DNA from 2 places in the Lysinibacillus sp. GJ-1 genome. Region 2 is predicted to be linked to the other one. Evidence: riboswitches for the same ligand, from Rfam matches in the RefSeq annotation. Region 2 holds a riboswitch; the other holds the start of a gene.

Region 1 (9,690 bases), 360 kb from region 2:
TGGATTTAAAGCTTAAAAAAATAAATATAGTTATAAAAAGAAAAGAGATCACTTTCCAAGACTCAACGTATAAAAATGCTGTTGCTGCTAATATCCAAATTAATACAGTTGAACTTATAGTAACCAAATTAAATTTTAAATTCTGTAAGTAATATATAGAACCCGTTATAATAAAAAATTCAATAATTACTAATATTAAGAAATTACTTTCTATTTGAGTATCCTCCAATACTTAATTAAAATTTACTTTCTTTTTTTAAACTTTCTGGTATTTTTACTTCGTGAAAAACTAAGTTACATGCATATGTAGTCGCAGAAGTTGCGAATAAAATAACCAAGTTCGATACCTTATTTAATAATTGTTTTCTAATTTTCATAATTACTTCCTCCAAATATTTTTTGAATTAATACTGATATTGCTAATAAATTTATTGCATACAAAATAAATAATTGATAATCGCCTTTTAAAACGAAAATAATAGTCCATAGAATTGATAATCTAATGAACAATTGTTTTCTTAAATAGTTTCGGTGATTTTGATTAAAAACGGGTCTTTTTGTAGTTCCAACAGGAGCTATTAATAGTAAAAAAAGAGTCGATAATATACCAATTAAAAATATAAAATGGTCAGCATTTATATGGTTGCTATCGATTATGTATAAACCGATTGGCAAAGAAACTATACTTGCAACTAAGCAAATAATGCTACTTTGAAAATGAAAACCAAAAGATACTTGTCGTAATACAATAAATGTAATATGTGTTATTAGTGTGGCCATAAAGCAATTCAAAATGAATGCCACTATATAAATAAACAGTATTTTCCAAATATCATTTACAATTAGTTGTATACCGAATCTAATTTTCTCCTTTTCTATCTCATTGTGGTTTTCCTGAATCAGAGCCTTCGTAATGATATTTTCAAGCTTTAATAAAGCCTCCATATACTCCCCCCTCCTCTTTTTATATTACTAAATTATTTAATAATTTAGTATTGTAAATCTTAAGTGTTACAAAAAGCTTCTTAAATGTATTAAATTGGGTATTAATCGCTGTAATGTTTCTTTTTTGTTTATAAAAAAATAATATTGTTAAAATATTCCACTTACCCTATATTAATTCTTAAATTTTCTTAATAGATTAGCTATAGAATCACTCCATTCATCAGATTTTAAAGGTGAAAATAAGTTAATCAACATATGTAATTATTCGTAAATATATTTGAGTATCAAAATTCCCAGTCATATAAGTGGTTATTCGTTTTTACACTTAGGTGTATACCCGAAATTTGTGATGGTATTCTACCTAAGGTGACTTCCTAAAATGTCACATTCGCTAACTGTTAGACAGATTTGTGACATGATTGCCTGAAATTCGATCGTAACGAGGGAATATGGCCTTCGATTATTGTAATCAATTGAATCGCTTAGAATGTCAATTTAAACATCTTTCACCAGTAAAACGTTGAAAAGTTCGTCAAAAATAATCGAAGCCCATTGTGGAGAAATTCTTGAAAGGGGTAAAGGACTTATCTTTTTTGGAAAAACGTGCTCGCAAAAGCAGCAGATTCAAATTAAATCGTGTACAAGGGTTAAAGGGCTTTTCTATTTGACGATTAGATTGAAATCGATAATCGTCCAGCCGAAAATGCAATTCGCCCAATCGTAATCGGTCGAAGAAAATTGGCTTTCTCTGTAAGTGAAGTTGGTGCGAAAGCCAATGCAATCTGTTTAAGATTACCAGAGACGGTCAAAGCAAATGGCATCAACTCGTCTTTGTCAAAAAACATCCCAGACACATGCACAAAATAGCCAGCTAGCCGAAAAAATTTCGGATAGCTGGCCATTCGTTGTGCCTGCCATAAAGGTGCGCTATTTTATATTTCTGACTTACTCTAGATAAATAAGTAAATTTAATTTAGAATAATAGCTAAATTATTTTTATCAATTTTTCCATTTATATTTATTGGTAATTTATCTAATACAACATAATAGGATGGTACCATAAAGTCTGGTAAAAATTTATATAAATATTCTTTCAAATCTGTAGCAGAAATAGTTTCATTTATTACTATATAAGCAGTTAAATATTTATTTTTATCTTTGTTTTCTCTAGCTATAACACACGCTTCTGTAACATTTGGATGCTCTAGAAGTTTTTCTTCCACTTCACCTGGTTCAGTTCTTCGTCCACAAATTTTTATTTGATTATCAATCCTACCTAAAAACTCAATATTCCCATCTGGTGACCACCTTGCTAAATCTCCAGAAATATACATTTTTTCATTCGGTATGAATGGATTTTTTACAAAGCGCTCACTTGTTAAATCAGGGCGATTCAAATATCCGCGGGAAACACCAACACCTGAAATACACACTTCTCCTGGAACTCCAATAGGAACTGGTTTTCGATTTTTATCTAAAATATATACTTTATAGTTAGCGATAGGTTTACCGGTTGGAATGCCACTTTGTATTCTCTCACTTGTTACTTCATAATACGAGATACAAACAGTTGTCTCTGACGGACCATAAGTATTATATATCTTAACTTTATCAATTAAATTGTTTATATATTCTTTTCTTAGTACGTCTCCACCACTAATCATTGTGTGAACCGATTCTACAGGAGGATATTTGTTTAATTCATTCAATAATAAAGGGAATCCGCTAATCATGGTAACTTTATTATTTCTCATTACAATTAAAAGCTTTTCTATAGAGGCTACTTCATCTTTACATGCTATAACCAAAGTTCCGCCAGTTAGTAAAATAGGAAAAATTTCTTCTACAGAAATATCAAATGATACTGTTGATTGCTGCAACATAATATCATTTTCAGTTAATTTAAATTCATCTATAAAACTATGATAGTATCCTACAACATTTCTATGCTCAACAGTAACTCCTTTTGGTTGCCCTGTTGAACCAGAAGTATATAACGTATAGATTAGATTTTCTGCATTATGTAATCTATCTAAATTGTCAGTTGGATATTGATTTAAAGGATAATTATCTAGATATATTTTTTCACAAGGAAATGACAAATCTATATTTAAATGACTATGTGTTAATAGTAAATCAATTTCCGCTTGTTCATACATATAATTAATACGTTGTAATGGGTAAGCTGGATCGACAGGAAGATAAGCTCCACCAGCTTTAAGAATCGCCAATATACCAATAATTAAATCTTCGGATCGATCTACTACTAATCCTACTAATTTTTCTGGTTTAACGCCTTTTTGACGTAGTAAAAAAGCTAATTGATTGGATTTCTTATTAAGTTCATCGTATGTAAAACTTTTATCCTTACAAATTAAAGCTACTTTATTGGGATTTTTTTTAACCTGCATTTCAAAAAAGTCATCGACAGTTTTAGTAATATCATAATTAATCGATTTATTATTAAATTCATACAATACTTGATTTTTTTCTTTTTTTGAAAGAATAGCAATATCCTCTAATTTAGTATGTGAATTTAAGGTAAGTTCAGATACTAAATTAAAAAAATGTTCTTTCAATTTCGATATTGCGTAATTATCAAATAAATTATCGTTGTAGGAAATACTACATTTTAACGAAAAATCTATTTCAAAACACATCTCAATCTCATTTTCTTCTAAATATTCTGACAAAACCACTTTTGATTCACCACTCGAAAATATTGAACCAAATAAACCACTTTTTAAACCCAGTTGATTATAAGAAAAAATTTCTTCTTCTGTTACATTTTTGTATAATTTTATCAATTCTAATTCATTCTCAATTTGTCTAATATATTTTATAGATGTAATATCAAAATCAGTTTTAACACAAAACGGTAGCACTTTACCTTCTGTTGTATTTGTACCAAATACAACATAATCTGTATCATTATAGTTGTGAAGTAATAATCCCCAGGCTGAATATAAAATAGAATTTACATTGACATTATAAGTATCAGCAAATTGTGAAAGTGATTGCATAATTTTTTTATCTAAAAAAAATGTATCGTTGACCAACTTAAATCCATTATTTTTAAAAGTACCTAAAGTTACTTTTGATTTAAGTTCAAAATCTTTTAAAGCAGCACTCCAATAACTTTCCTTTGTATCTAACTCTAATGTGTTCATTTATATCTCTCCTTTTAATCATGGGTTTTGTATCATCATCACTAAAAGATGATGGAGTTGCAGTCGCTTTTGATTTATATATGTTCGTTTTGAATTAGAGTCCGATTTATTGCTGGTTTTTTTATGCTCTTATTTTGAGAATAAACTAAAACGACTAAACTAATTAAAACGAACATTCCTCCAGTAAGTTGTGAAAATTGTAATCGTTCATTTAAAAAAACAAGAGCAAATAAAGTAGTAAATACAGGTTCTACCATGCTAATCATCGAAACGTTAGAAGAACTCAACAATTCCAGCGACTTAAAAAATGTAATTTCAGCAAAAATAGTTGAAAAAATCACAATACTAATAATGTGTATCCATGCTTGGTTATTAAAATTTAAAGAGATATCTTGCTTCACTACACCAATTATGAAAACGCCAAAAGTTGCAAATAGTGCTGTATAGGCACTTATTATTACTGGTGAATTATTAATAGTTACTCTTTTCCCCACAATCATATATATTGCAAAGATCAAAGCTGCAAGAAGGGATAAGACTATTCCATAGACATTCATTTTATCTAATGAAACTCCCAGTAAATAAATCATGCTAATGAAAGTTGCTACTAAAGCTAGTATTGATCCTATACTTAATTTTTCTTTATATAAAAAATAAGAGATGATACAAACTAGTAAAGGAAAACAATATAAGAGCAAGACTGCCATAGATGATGATATATATTTTAATGATTCAAAATGGAAAATAGATAAAAGTGTGAATAGTATACCACCTAGTATAAAAAGATTTTTCACCTCATGTTTACCGATTCTTATATTTGTACCTTTCACAAGGAAGAAAAGGAAAAAGATGATAGAACTTAATCCGAATCTTAAAAAAAGTAAAGTATACACTGTCACACCATATTCATAGGCTTTAACTGTAAAAATTGGCATAATCCCATATCCTATGCTCGAAAGAACTGCATAAATAGCTCCCTTGATAAAATTATTCATAAATCTCCTCCTTTCACTTCACTTACAATAAAATTTAATGACATTTTCACTATATAGTTATTCCCTTTTAAAACAATTACTACCACATTTCATTTAGAATTTATTATATCTAAATTTTGAAAACGGGTTCTTTAAATTTCGTAACAAATCGCATCTTAATTATTCTATTCAAGAATGTAAAAATTTGTATGAAATATCAGTACTGATAAAAAGATTATAGTATAAAAGTAAATTTAAATAGATACATTTCCTAACATATAACGTTTTAGTCTTTAGCGTCGAATTTAAGCGAATATTATAATTAAACAGAAGAAATGTAACACAAAGTTATGACATTAACTTCATATACAAGCGTTGATTTACTATGATGTCTAGAATCTTATGGCATCACACCTTCATACGCTCATTAACAGTTTTCTAGGAGTGTTTTTTGTTTTATTCTTAATTGAAGATTTATCCTTGAAAACCATTGTCCAGATGGAGTTTTTCGTATAAACTTAACCATAATTTTGGTCCTTTATTAGTGGATTTGGACAGGTTACCACCTGATTTTATCCATTATAAAGGACCTTTTTTATACATAATAAAATGATTGAATATTTTTTTTCTTTAAAGTATAGTTAATTTAATGTAACGCTAGTAATATCTTTTAATTTATTTGAGATATAACAAGAAAATTATTGGACGTGAATAAAATATGGAACTAAACATTCAATCACATAATAACGATTGTGAAAATAATTTAATGAATTATTCTCTTTATATACCTCGTTATAGTCAAAAGTTTTGTATGAATGACTGGCCAAAGGGATTACTTATTGAAGAAAGAAGTCATGACTATTGGAGCGATAGATGTTGTGGGTTGGCGTGTTTACGAATGGTTATATCTCATTATAAAATACCTATACCAACCCAATTAGAATTACTTAAAGAAGGTTTAAAAAGAAAGTATTATATTTCGAAGGGATGGTTACACCAAGGTTTAGCCGATTTAGGAGAAATGTATGGGGTGAAGGGTAACCCTATAGTTGTTAAAAGCGGTAAACAACTTGAAAACTTGCTTGTAACAAAGGGCCTAGTAATATGTTCTATAGCTCCAAAGTTCCCTAAAAACGGAAGCAGAGGGGGACATTTGGTAGTAGTATGTAGTCGAATTCATACCTCTAAAGGAAGACTAATTTGTTTTAGAGATCCATCTCTTTGGGGAGAAACAAATAGTATAGTATTTGAAGACAGGTTCTTTAGCAGTTTTAGTGGTAGAGCAATTGTTTTTTCTTTGGATTAATAGAAGATATGATATTTTCATTAGAACTGTACGCCTGTAATCGAATAAAGCATATAACTGACCTGGCACCTCCGAGATGCGAATAAAGTAGTATACTTATTTAAAAGAAATCTCCCACAAAAATCAAAGGTATTGTCGAAATTTGCGGGAGATTGAGCAAATTTATTATCTAAACTTGACTAATTTAAGTAGCAATTCGCTTCAAGTTATTGCGTTGACAATTATCCCAATAACAGCTTCAATACCTAAACCAATGGTAAATATCATACATTTTTTCATTCCCCTCATAATTTTTTTGTTATTTTAACCTAATGACCTCGGATAATAACTTTTACTTCCCTCATACTAAATTCACCTGTAAAAAGTCAATATGGTTTGCTGGTACTTTCTTTCGATATTCTTCCATGTGAGTCGATATTGCATAACCTTTTAATGTATTTCTACTTAAATTTTGTAGTTCTTTTTTGGAAAGTAAATCTGAAATTGCAAATTTAAGCAACAAAAAAACACCTCCTAGACATAACAGTCTAAAAAGGTGTCATTACTTGAACACTATCCTAAATCATACTTTTTTACGCTTATTTCGATAAATACATTGTGCGTTGTTGGTTGATCCATTTGCGCATCGTTGTGAATAACAATGCCATAATCGCCGTTAATAACACACCTTTCACGATATTAAATGGTAAAATGCCTGCAACAATCATTGTGTATAATGAATCGCCATCGACTGGCTCCATACCTAAGAAATAAGTGTACATCGGTAAAAATACTGCGATATTTAACAAGCTCATGCCAACCGCCATCACAATCGTTCCTGTTGCTAATCCTCCAACAAGACCTCCAATCGTTTTAAAACGGTTAAAAATAAATGATACTGGCAAAATAAATAATATGCCTGTTACAAAGTTTGCAATATGACCAACTGGCACTCCTGTTGGCGTACCAGAGAAAATCCAATCTAAAACATTTTTAAATAGCTCTACTAAAATACCTGCTACATCGTGATGGCTGCAAGTAAGGCAGGCATATCACTGAAATCCACTTCCAAAAAGGCTGGGAACGGTGGAATCGGGAAATTAAATAACATTAATAAAAACGAAATACTACTCAGCATACCAATCGTAATAAACGATTGCAGTTTGACATTTTTCTTCATTGAAAACTCTCTCCTCTTTGCTGATTCAATCTTGCAAGAAGAAAGGTTACGACGTAATCGATTGTTTTTCACGAAAAAACCCTTATGCAAATCAGCATAAGGGAGAAAAGGCATGAGTAAATAACGCCATTACTAGCTATTTTTTGTGCATAGCGTGCATTTAAAGACACACTAAAAAAACGTTCGCACATAGCTTAATTCGTAACAACGAATGACGATCGTACCTCCATCTTCTCCCATCCAGACTATACTGTCGGCCTTGGAATTACACCAAGTCAGCCATGCAAAAAAATCTTTGCACAGGTCGCGGGCTGAAGAGCCATCTAGTAAATCATGCGAGCTACTGTAGCTTACTACTACACTAGCGATTTACAACTCTATTACCGCCGGTCGGGATTTTCACCCTGCCCCGAAGATGAATCAATATTATTTTATAAACTAACTATAATGTTTTATCACATAAAAGTAAATACTTCTGCTTAAAATAATCCGATTAAATTTGTATGGTTTAATAAATCAAGCACTTTGTGAGAAATAATGGAGTAGCTTATCCGCGGAACAAAGTCACTTACCCGCGATTTATTATCATTTACCCGCGAATCAAGGTGCTTTACCCGCGGTATTTCCATTAAAAAAAACAGCTATCTACTATCTGATAGCTGTTTTCTATATTATGGCATCATTTGTTTATTGGCACCTACAGGCATGGGTAAAAACTTTGTTAAATCAAAGCCTTCCCAACTTTCCTGGACAATGTTATCTAAACGTATCTTTTTATCAAAGCTTGACGCAGTCAACATCATCGCCTCGATTAATTGTGTTGCCCGTACGGCATCCATTGTCGTTAAATCAAGTGGTGCGTCAAATGTGACCACAACCCCATCTTCTTCTTTTACAGTGTATGTGACATTTTCCGGAACAACTGGCACATAAACATCATCCTTTTTGTCTCGCATCGCCAGTAGAGCCTCTGTCACAGTAGGATACGTTTGATGGAAATCAGGCGATAAATATTCAGTCCCGTTTCCCTCTGTATATAAATAATAATTGTAATGATTATCTTTTGTTAGCGCTATAGGCTCACTCGGCTCTTCTGCTTGCGAAAACTCGTAATCAGAACCATCTGCCTGTTTAATGGCAATGGCTTTATATTCGGACTCGGAAAAAGTATCTTTTAACGAGTTTAAATATTTCGTGACAGAAGCCGAAGCTACATCATAATCATTTTCTTCTGGTAATACGTGCACAAGCGTTTTACCTTCTTCTTTTAACTCACCTTTGTACGGATGATAGTCTGTTAAACCCATTGCTTCTTCATCAATTTGAGGTGCGTATTTTTCATACATTTGTAAAGTTGTTGGCTTCTTCTTACCAAAATCAGCAGTTATTTTTTTGTTCGGAATAATATAGGTCATTGGTATGCTATCAGCCTTACCACCAGGTAATCCAATTCTGAAAACGACTGCATCGACTAAATCATCTTCGTAAACAGATGTCCGCAACGATAGGATACGAGCATGCTCAGCACCAATATTCGCTTTCATTACACTATCTGCATCTGCATTTTCACTTTCTGTGACCGACCGATCCTCCTGCACAGAAGAATAATTTTCGATTGGGGCGTTTGCTTCATCCTTTACGGAAGAATTGTTCGATACATAGATGTACCCTGCTAGTGATAGGACAAAAATTGCAGCAACACTACTTAAAATAGGCCACCTACTCTTGCGTCTTTTTATAGGTTTAGTATTTTCTTGAGCAGGCAATGATTGCGCTTGTTGTTCTTTTGCCTCAGCTACTGGTTGTATCGCCTCTTGAAGATGTATGTTGTCTTGTAAACGTGCATCAGCAAGCAATCTTTTTAACACTTCGTCTTTCGAGCGGTGGTCAGTAAGCTTCGGGGCATTGTTCAACATTTGTTCAAGTTGTTCATCGTCAAATTGTTTATGCGTCATTGCCTTTTCGCCTCCTGTTCCCTAACCTGTTGTAGATGTTGCCTTAAAAACTTAATGGCTCGATGTTGCGTCGTTTTAACCTTTGCCTCTGTCCAATCAAGTATTTGCGCAGTTTCAGTAATCGACAAATCTTGGAAATAGCGCATAATAATAACCATTTTTTGATCCCCTGTACAATTTT
Region 2 (9,690 bases):
CTGCTTTTCCACTTTGATCTGTCATGGAGTAATTGTAGCAATAGCGATGTGGAATTTTATTTAAAAGTGCAATAGCCTCTTCAATATTTTCACACTGTTCAAGCACTATTTTAACGATTGTAGTCGCCAAAAAGCCATCTCCTTTCCAATCATTATTGACAAAATGCAGCCCTACTACAAGCCCTTTTTCATTCATTCCATCTAACCTACCAATAATTTGCTGGCTAAAACCTACACTGGCATACCCTTTAGACGGTTTAGAAAAAACGAGTCTTGCATCATACATAACTGGACTAAAATCATAATTTCTTACATACTTCCCATTGTGTACAACCGAGGTACATCCCATATTTGGAAATATTATATTATAACCGCTATACATTTTTATAATGGTTTCATACGGCTGTTTTAAGCCAAACGCTAATCCCTTCATCTCTTGCAAAAGATTGGGCGAAACATGTCGCAACAGCTCTTGTACCCGCTGTGTATTACAAGTAGCAGATAAAGCTAACAGTTGTTCATTTTGCGCTAAATGTGCATTTGTTTTTATTTCGTTACTTTGTTGAAAACCTATTTCATAAGCATCGCCTCTTAAAGCTACTACAGATACGATTAATTCTTGATATTTATTCATTGAAATCCCTCCCATACAGCTATTCAATCTTCAGTATCATCGTAATCCTTCAAGTAACTGGAAGGTCAAGGGTATAAAAAAAGTTGCCTTCCTATAGGAAGACAACCTTTAACGTGACCAAATCAGTAGTAAAAGGTACAGATAAATTATTTTGGTGAAATAAAGATATTATCTTTATTTACATTATCCAAAACAAACGATACCCATTAGCTAAAGTTTTTTTCTTTTGATTTGAATGTTTTACAACACGTATCGGATGATTGAATGGCTGCTGCCTCTTCTGACATTGTATGCATTTCAAAGTCAGAAGCAAACTCCGCATCACGTTTGTTCGTATTACGTTTATCCATGTCGATTGCAATTTTTTCAGCTCCGCAATAATTACCTTTGGCATGGAAAACACAATTTGATACTGCACAGCTAACTTGGACATTCGGCATAACTATCCACCCCTTATGATTGGTCTTGAAAAATATAGAATGGAAAATCTAATCTATACTCTTCACTTTGTATTTTGTCCAATCCATAGGTTTTTACAAGTCAAGCTTAAAAATAACTTCAACATAATCGGTCAATACGATTGCAAGCAGCACATGTGATAGATGTAAATTGTCGTGCTACTGAAAGACATCTAATTTTTGCTCGATGACCTCGTCTCATCTTGAGGATGTAAAAATTTTGGTCGTTTACTATATCCTTTTGGCGATAGACGTATTAATGTTTTCTTGGTGTCGGACCAGTTTAAATTGGCACCAATATTTAAGTACGGAACGCTTAATACACGGATATTGGCAAAGTAAATAAGAATGAAAAACAAGGACAAAAAGAAACCAAATAATCCAAAGAAAGCGGTCATTGAGATAACAAATAACCTAAAAATACTCATTGCAGTTACAAAGGATTGATTGACAAGAGTATAGGCGGCAATACTTGAGATGGCAATCACGACAATCATGGAAGGACTCGTTATGCCTGCCTTGATTGCCGCATCTCCGATGATTAGTCCACCTACGACACTCATTGTTCCACTCAAAATAGACGGTAAGCGTAGATTTGCTTCGCGAAATATTTCAAACATAAATAACATTAGCAATATCTCCAATATCGTTGGAAAAGGCAAGCCAGTACGTGATTGGACAACCGTCGCTAACAGTAATATTGGCATCTGCTCTTGATGATAAGTCGTTAATGCTAGCCAAAAACCGGGTAAAAGCATACTTATTAATATTCCTACGATTCGTAACAGACGCTCTAATGTACCGACCATAGATGGATAATCATTATCCTCACCTGATTTAAAAAGTAGAAACATATTAGGCGGCGTAATAATTGCGTAAGATACGCCATCGACAAAAAGAAGTATTCGTCCTCTGACTAGCGCTTGTATTGCGAAATCTGGTCGCCCTGTATAATCATGTCGCGGTAAAATTTTCGCGGTTTTTTCCACACTTTCCATCATTATATCGCCACTAAAGACAACATCTGTATTAATTTTCCTTAATTGCTTTTTTAGTTCCGTGACCATATTTTTGTCCGTTATATCACCCATGTATAGGACAGCCACTGTCGTTTTAGAGCGCTTTCCGACTTCCACTGTTTCCACGCATAAAGAATTTGTAGGCAATCGCTTACGAATTAAGGCCACATTAATAAAAACATCTTCTATAAAATCATCTCTCGGCCCTTTTACCACTAGTTCTTGCTTTGTTTCTTCAGGATTTCGATTTGGTTTTTTTGTAATTTTACTTGAAAATAAAATTTTTTCCCCTTCAAAGTAAAGCAAAACAAACCCTGAATATACACGCGTAATAGCATCATCTAAATTGGTTACTTTTTGAAGATTAGGAATGTGTAAATCGTTTTTTATTTTTTCCTCTAATAAGTTTACAGAGCTGTCTTCAAACAAAGATTGAACTCGCTCGATAATGACCTTATTCAATAAAAACTGATCGACCATCGACTCACATGTAATAAAATAAACATGCTGTTGTTGAAAGGTAAAAGATTGAAAAATTACGTCAGCAGAGCGTTGAAATAATTCTTTCAACATTTTCAATTCGATTTCTTGTTCTATTGATTGAATATTCCTCATCTCCTACTGAACCAAATTCAAACAAATTATTTTACTAAAATACTTATAAACATATATTTCCCAATGTCCAAAAAATTATGCAATAAATTTTACGACCATGCATCCTTTTAGCCAATCATTTTTTGTAAATTAGCCATTTCAATTGCAGACATCGCTGCATCATAACCTTTATTGCCAGACTTTGTTCCAGCACGTTCAATCGCTTGTTCAATATTTTCAGTTGTGACAATACCAAAAATCACTGGTACATTTGTCGAAAGCGATACGTTTGCAATGCCTTTAGCTGATTCGTTACACACATAATCATAATGCGTTGTAGAGCCACGAATAACTGTACCTAGACCTATAATGGCATCATATTTTTTCGTTTCAGCTAGTTGCTTTGCGATAAACGGTACTTCAAATGCACCTGGTACCCACGCAACATCTATTAAATTATCGTCTACACCATGACGCTTTAGCCCATCTAATGCACCACTTAATAATTTACTTGTTATAAATTCATTAAAACGACCAACGACCACCGCTATTCTTAAATCATTGCCAATTAATTGTGCTTCAAATGTTTTGCCCATCATTTCATTCTCCTCTTTTACATAGTAAGTGAATTTTCTATTTGCATATGTTGACGACGGTATGTTGCTAATGCGTCAATCGAAATCATTTTTAATTTATGTTTTTTTGCATACTTCACTAAATCATCAAAGCGTAACATTTCCCCATCATCGCCCATAATTTCACATATCACACCAGCTTCTACACTGTTGCAAAGTTTAGCCAAATCGATAGTAGCTTCCGTATGCCCTCGACGCTCTAATACCCCATTGTCTTTTGCTATTAGCGGAAAAACATGTCCAGGTCTACGGAAATCCGATGCTTGTGCATGTGACGCTAGCATTTTTTGAATCGTCAAAGCACGTTCAAACGCACTAATGCCTGTTGTTGTCTCTTTATAATCAATACTGACAGTAAACGCTGTTTGGTGATTATCAGTGTTATCTATGACCATTGGCTGCAACGCTAATTTTTGTGCAAGCTGCTGTGAAATGGGTGTACAAATAAGCCCCCTACCATATTTCGCCATAAAATTAATCGTTTCTGGTGTCATGAACTCTGCAAGGGCAAGTAAATCTCCTTCATTTTCACGGTCTTCATCATCCACGACAACAATCATATTGCCCTGTTTTAAATCGGCAATCGCTTCTTCAATTGAATGTAGCAACATTGCCACCTCCTAATAGATATCACTTTATTAATTATGTTTTTCTTTCTATAGCAGGTTAAAAACCATGCTTCGCTAAGTAATCTTTTGTAATAGTCGACGATTGCTGACTACCCTTTAGCTGGTGAATAATGTATTTGCCTACTAAATCGGTTTCGATATTGACTAGTGCCCCAACATTTTTAATTCCTAGTACGGTTTCTTTGTATGTGTGTGGAATAAGTGATACTGTGACACTGTTTTTTTCAACATGAAAGAGCGTTAAACTCGTTCCATCAATTGTGATTGACCCTTTAGGAATACAATAGCTCGTTAAGTCTTCTGACAGTTCGATCTCAATATAGACCGCATTTGCCATTGGACGTTTACGTAAAATTTTCCCTACACCATCTACATGCCCTGAAACAAAGTGGCCACCAAATCGTCCATTGGCTGGCATTGCACGCTCTAAATTGACCGCATTTCCAACAGTTAGTTGCTGTAAATTCGTCGCTTTCACTGTTTCAGGCATTACATCCATTGTTAGCTCTTGGTCATTATAATGAGTTACTGTCAAACAAACCCCATTTACGGCTATACTATCCCCAAGCTTCACATCCGCCACTATTTTGGGAGAAATCACCGTTATTTCCATACTTAGCCTATCGCTTTGCAAGGTTTTTACTGTACCAATATCCTCAATAATACCTGTAAACAATTTTCCACCTACTTTCTTAACCCTATGTCGTAAACCTTTTGATAGTGATTATTTTAATTCCCCTTTCAATTTTTATAATCGAAACAAACAAAAAACCCCTTTCATATAAAAGGGGTTTGGGAGTACGTGTACATAAGACGTCACGAAATAAACCTAGTGGATACAAAAATTTTCCACAGGCTGCCATCTCATTGTTCTTCTCCCATCCAGACTATCACTGTCGGTTTTGGATTTGCACCAAATCAGCTTGCGCTCACGGACTTTGAATTGCTTCATCACCGCCGATTGGGAATTTCACCCTACCCCGAAGAACAGATATTTATTCAATTTTTGCCTAAATAAAAAACTTCCCAACAGAAGCGATGGGAAGTAGTATGCTATATAAGCGTAGCCAAATAGACCTTTTAAAGTCATACGAATTTAAAAAGCTTATACTTTCACCCTTCTCCCATCCAGACTGTAACTGTCGGTTTTGGATTTGCACCAAATCAGCTTGCGCTCACGGACTTTGAATTACTTCATCACCGCCGATTGGGAATTTCACCCTACCCTGAAGGATATATTATTTAGTTACTTCATACGATAACATTATTTTAATAGATTATCCACCTAAAATTTTTTCATGCCTGCATGCTGATAACTGATTTTGTCAAAAAATTATACTTTATTAATTTTTATGGTATTTCTTCTCCGAAATCCAATAGTGCGAAATTGTTACAGTTAAAGTAATCCATATGAACGTTATCACCATATTTCCATATAGTTGTGCATCCATTGAACCCGTTATTAATACCATCATTGCTTGTTGACTCATGCCAGCAGGATTCACTAAATCAATTATTGGATGTAAACCACTAATGATTTTCAACAGTAGCAAGCAAACAATACTAATTAAAGCTATAACGCCCTGTCCATTAAAAATAGTACTGACCATCGCAGTAAAAGAAATCATAAAAAGTACCCATACTAAGTATAATCCAAGCGCTAATATCATCGTAAGAAATGGAATATTACTAAACAAGAAATTTACATAAACGTAAGATACAAAATAGCCAAATGTCACACTAAGCGCTACAAATGAGAAATTAGAAAAAAGTTTTCCACCGATATAGGATCCTACCTTTACAGGCCTTGTTAATATAAAATCAAGCATTCCATTCGCTTTATCTGACTGAATAATGCCCATAATGGCAATAGCAATTACCATAATGCCTAACTGATCAAATTGGGAGCCTAGAGTTGCCGCCATTACTTGTGCTCCATCCTGCTGCATCATTGAAGGGTCGATGGTAATACCTTGATTTCCACCAAGCGCTGTTAAAATTGATGGTAAATAGTATGTGACAACTGGTTGTGTTGCGCCTAAAAACATAAAAACAAGAGGTAACCAAAGTATCTTAAACTCACGAAACATTTGTACATATTCTTTTCTCGTTAAAATAAATAAAGATGTCATACACTCACCACCATCTTTAAAAAGATTTCTTCTAATGTCTCACTGCTTCCAACTTCAAATTTAACGATATCCATGTTGTTGTCCATCGCATCACGAATCAACCTATCTTTATTTTGCTGAATATTATCGAGGGTAATCTTCGCCTTCTTACCCAATACTTCAACATTTTTAACATATGGGAGCTTTTCAATGATTTGCACCCAAAGCATATTATGTGATGCCAATTCAAGATGCACAACCGCATCATGATTGTTAGTTAATTTATCTAATGTCGTATCTTCAATTTTTTCACCTTTTTTCATAATGACAAAGCGTTCACATATTTCTTCTGCATCACTTAAAATATGAGTAGATAATAGGATAGTCGTTTCATGTTTAATTTCTTGTATTAAATTTAAAACCTCTCTCCTGCCTATTGGATCTAATGCCGATACAGGCTCATCCATGACAATAAAAGATGGCTTATGTAACAGTGTTTGGGCAATGCCAAGCCTTTGCTTCATTCCCCCAGAAAATGTTTGAACTTTCTCATGTTGTTCATTTATAAGTCCAACTTTTGTTAAAATAGCTGGCACTTCCTCCGTAAGCTCTTGTTTTGTTATGCCAGATAACTGTCCCATAAAAAAGAGTGTTTCTGTAGCTGTCATCCAATGAAAGAAATCAGGATATTGTGGAAGGTAACCAATTTCTTTTTTCATGGTTGAAATTTTTTTCCCATCTAGTAGGACTTCTCCTTTTTCCGCATATAAAATATCTGCAATAATTTTGATTAACGTAGACTTTCCAGCACCGTTAGGTCCAATAAGCCCTACACATTGTCCAGTTTCAACCACCATCGAGAAATTATTGACTGCTGTCTTTGCCTTAAATGTTTTAGTCACCCCTTTAATTTCTAACTTCATGATGTTTCGCTCCTTTTCGCCCAATAGTGAAATATAAAATTGGACCAATGGTATTAAAAAATAAAATAATGATTGTCCACAACACAACATTTGATCTTGCATTTCGGTGTCGATACAAATCAATTAATGCAACAAGGATAAGGATGAAACCAACCATCATAAATGGCAATATAACCTGTAATACAGCCAACCAATCAATGTCATTCAATTCATCTAACCCATAGTGAAGTTTCAATAAAAACGCTCCTCTCAACATTCATTATCATTACTAATAATGATAACATTAACACACATTTTTTGGAATTGCACTTGTTATTTTATTAAATGATATGCTACAGTCAATATTATCTATAATGATAATATTATCATTATAGATAATTATTTTTACATTGATTTCACTGCCAATATTGTTAAAAGGAGAAAATCGCGTGAAAGTGCACCGGATAAGAATGAAAATTAGTCAAACTCAAAAAGAAATTCCTATTACGCCGATTTCAGCTAATTTATTTATTTTAGGGGGAATACTATGCTACCTATTCATATAGATACAAATAGCCCATAGCTATTATATAAGCAAGTCGGAAATCAATTAATTGAACAGATTGCAAAAGGGCATATTCAAGACAATGAAATGCTTCCTTCCATTAGAAATATGGCGCAAGATATTGGAATCAATATACATACTGTTTCAAAAAGCTATCGTGAACTTGAGAAAAAAGCGATTATCAAGATGGAAAATCGCTTGAAAGCAACAGTTATCGCTCGTTCAAATCGACGGTTAGACGAAAACCAATTACATAATCTCGAACTTTCTATAAAAAACATGATAATGGAAGCTTATGTAATAGGTTATAGCAAGAAACAAATCAAACAATATATCACAAAAGTATTAGACCAAGTGCAGTAATTTACCTGCTAAATAGGTAAGGTATTAATGCCTGTTTTGTATTCTTCCCTCCATAATGTATGAATCAGATAGTGTATACTAATTCATTTCTTTTTTTCCGCATTCATGTCATCATGAACGAATGACTATATTGATTTAAGTATTATGAATGGTAAAGCCAAATACCCTTTAAGGAGAAAAATACAATGAAACATATAATATTTGATTTTGATGGCACACTTGCGGATTCCACGGCAGTGTTTGCTTCTGTATGGAATACGATTGCTAAAAAACATGCATTCAAAGAAGTACAGTTAGAAGATATTGATGCACTAAAAAAATTATCGATTGCTGAACGAAGTAAATTATTTAACTTCCCGTTACACAAACTACCTACTATACTCCCGCAATTTTATCGTTTATATCAGCAATCATTACAAGATGTTCATTTATTTCACGGTATGAAAGAGGTCATACAGGAACTTGATAAGAAAGGATATACAATTGCCATTATTTCCTCCAATTCAAAAGATAATATTTTGGCGTTTTTACAAACTAATGGTATCGACCATGTGTCCGAAGTACTTTGTTCGAGCCGTATTTTTGGTAAAGATAAAGTGATAAAAAAATATTTAAAACAAGCCAATTTAAAAACATCCGATGTTTTATATATTGGGGATGAGCAACGAGATATCGTCGCCTGCAAAAAAGTAGGTATTCCAATTATTTGGGTTGGTTGGGGGTATGATGCCATTGAGATAGTCCAATCCGCAGAACCCGATTACAAAGTATTTACTCCTGCAGAAATACTAACTATTATTTAAGGTTTATGAACTCTATCACCACTGCCTAGGCTCTAAAAAAAAGACACTCTTTATAAGTGTCTTAAAATACAAGAGAAGTTGATTATTATTCCTACATCAACTTCTTTCTTATTGTGGGGGAAGCTTTGTTAAAATTTCTTGGTATTTTTTTGCTGTCCTTATTTCCACTGTCAGAAAATCTTGTCCATAGGTCGCCTTAATTAAAAATGGTACATCACTGGTGTTTTGAAATCTAAAATCTAAGCCACCATAGGACACCGTTGCATCTCTGCCCTTTGGAACATATCCTACATCTAATGAATGATGGTGTCGCTCCACAAATTTAATCGGGAGTTGATCGACTGCATTAAACAATGTTGAAGATGTTTGGCAAATCCCCCCACCAATGCCCATAACAAGCTTTTTATTAATAATTTCAGGTGCGGGCTGATAGCCATTCGCTTCATCTCTAGGGCCTATAACAGTATTAAACGAAAAAGTATCTCCGCTACCAACAATCACATTGTGAATGGCTTTTGCTGAAAGTTCAATATTTTTATTTCTTCCAACATCCGCTCCATTGAAGTAGGTTGTATAAGAAGCCACTACAACATCTTCTAAATAGGGTATGTCTTCAAAATAATAGCCACTTTCAGTAATATACAGTGGCATTTCTACTGTGCCACCCGTTGCTGATGCTGCCATAATTTTTTCTACCAATTCACTTTCTTTTAAAATAACTAATGGACTACCTTTTATAATCCGACCATTGTCATCGACTTTATCAAGCATCATTCGCTTATCAAAACCAACTTTTGTTTCTGTGCCTCTCGCTAATTGTTGTGCCAATTGTTCAATGTTCTTTTTATACAAGACTGGGTCTGTTTCAAAGCCTAATTCTATGGGCGATACGATGTGGATGATTTCTTTAGATTGTGGATTAACAATTTCAACCACTACAGGACCTACTTCCTGCTCCTTGTCATGCGTGTACATAA

The links. Region 2 has a riboswitch for FMN ahead of ribE (riboflavin synthase). Riboswitches for the same ligand answer to the same signal wherever they lie in the genome.
Region 1: it holds a riboswitch for FMN, as region 2 does, so the genes downstream of both, LO754_RS06025 (ECF transporter S component) here and ribE (riboflavin synthase) in region 2, are expected to answer to the same signal.

Annotation. Positions count from the first base shown of each region.
Region 1 is NZ_CP088912.1:1,305,029-1,314,718, reverse strand. Features, by position in the region: gene LO754_RS06065 (GHKL domain-containing protein) at 1-127, opposite strand, end outside; gene LO754_RS06060 (cyclic lactone autoinducer peptide) at 237-377, opposite strand; gene LO754_RS06055 (accessory gene regulator ArgB-like protein) at 367-945, opposite strand; partial or broken gene LO754_RS23855 (IS66 family transposase) at 1,407-1,812, shown strand; gene LO754_RS06045 (amino acid adenylation domain-containing protein) at 1,914-4,115, opposite strand; gene LO754_RS06040 (DMT family transporter) at 4,190-5,110, opposite strand; gene LO754_RS06035 (C39 family peptidase) at 5,808-6,395, shown strand; gene LO754_RS06030 (hypothetical protein) at 6,736-6,897, opposite strand; partial or broken gene LO754_RS06025 (ECF transporter S component) at 6,974-7,554, opposite strand; FMN riboswitch at 7,779-7,975, opposite strand; gene LO754_RS06020 (RNA polymerase subunit sigma) at 8,226-9,509, opposite strand; partial or broken gene sigX (RNA polymerase sigma factor SigX) at 9,506-9,690, opposite strand, start outside.
Region 2 is NZ_CP088912.1:1,669,680-1,679,369, reverse strand. Features, by position in the region: gene LO754_RS07865 (C45 family autoproteolytic acyltransferase/hydrolase) at 1-634, opposite strand, end outside; gene LO754_RS07860 (DUF1540 domain-containing protein) at 841-1,074, opposite strand; gene LO754_RS07855 (spore germination protein) at 1,266-2,726, opposite strand; gene ribH (6,7-dimethyl-8-ribityllumazine synthase) at 2,834-3,301, opposite strand; gene ribB (3,4-dihydroxy-2-butanone-4-phosphate synthase) at 3,319-3,951, opposite strand; gene ribE (riboflavin synthase) at 4,007-4,645, opposite strand; FMN riboswitch at 4,836-4,961, opposite strand; FMN riboswitch at 5,082-5,207, opposite strand; gene LO754_RS07835 (ABC-2 transporter permease) at 5,313-6,101, opposite strand; gene LO754_RS07830 (ABC transporter ATP-binding protein) at 6,098-7,003, opposite strand; gene LO754_RS07825 (PLD nuclease N-terminal domain-containing protein) at 6,987-7,238, opposite strand; partial or broken gene LO754_RS07820 (GntR family transcriptional regulator) at 7,581-7,910, shown strand; gene LO754_RS07815 (HAD-IA family hydrolase) at 8,096-8,713, shown strand; gene LO754_RS07810 (VanW family protein) at 8,822-9,690, opposite strand, start outside.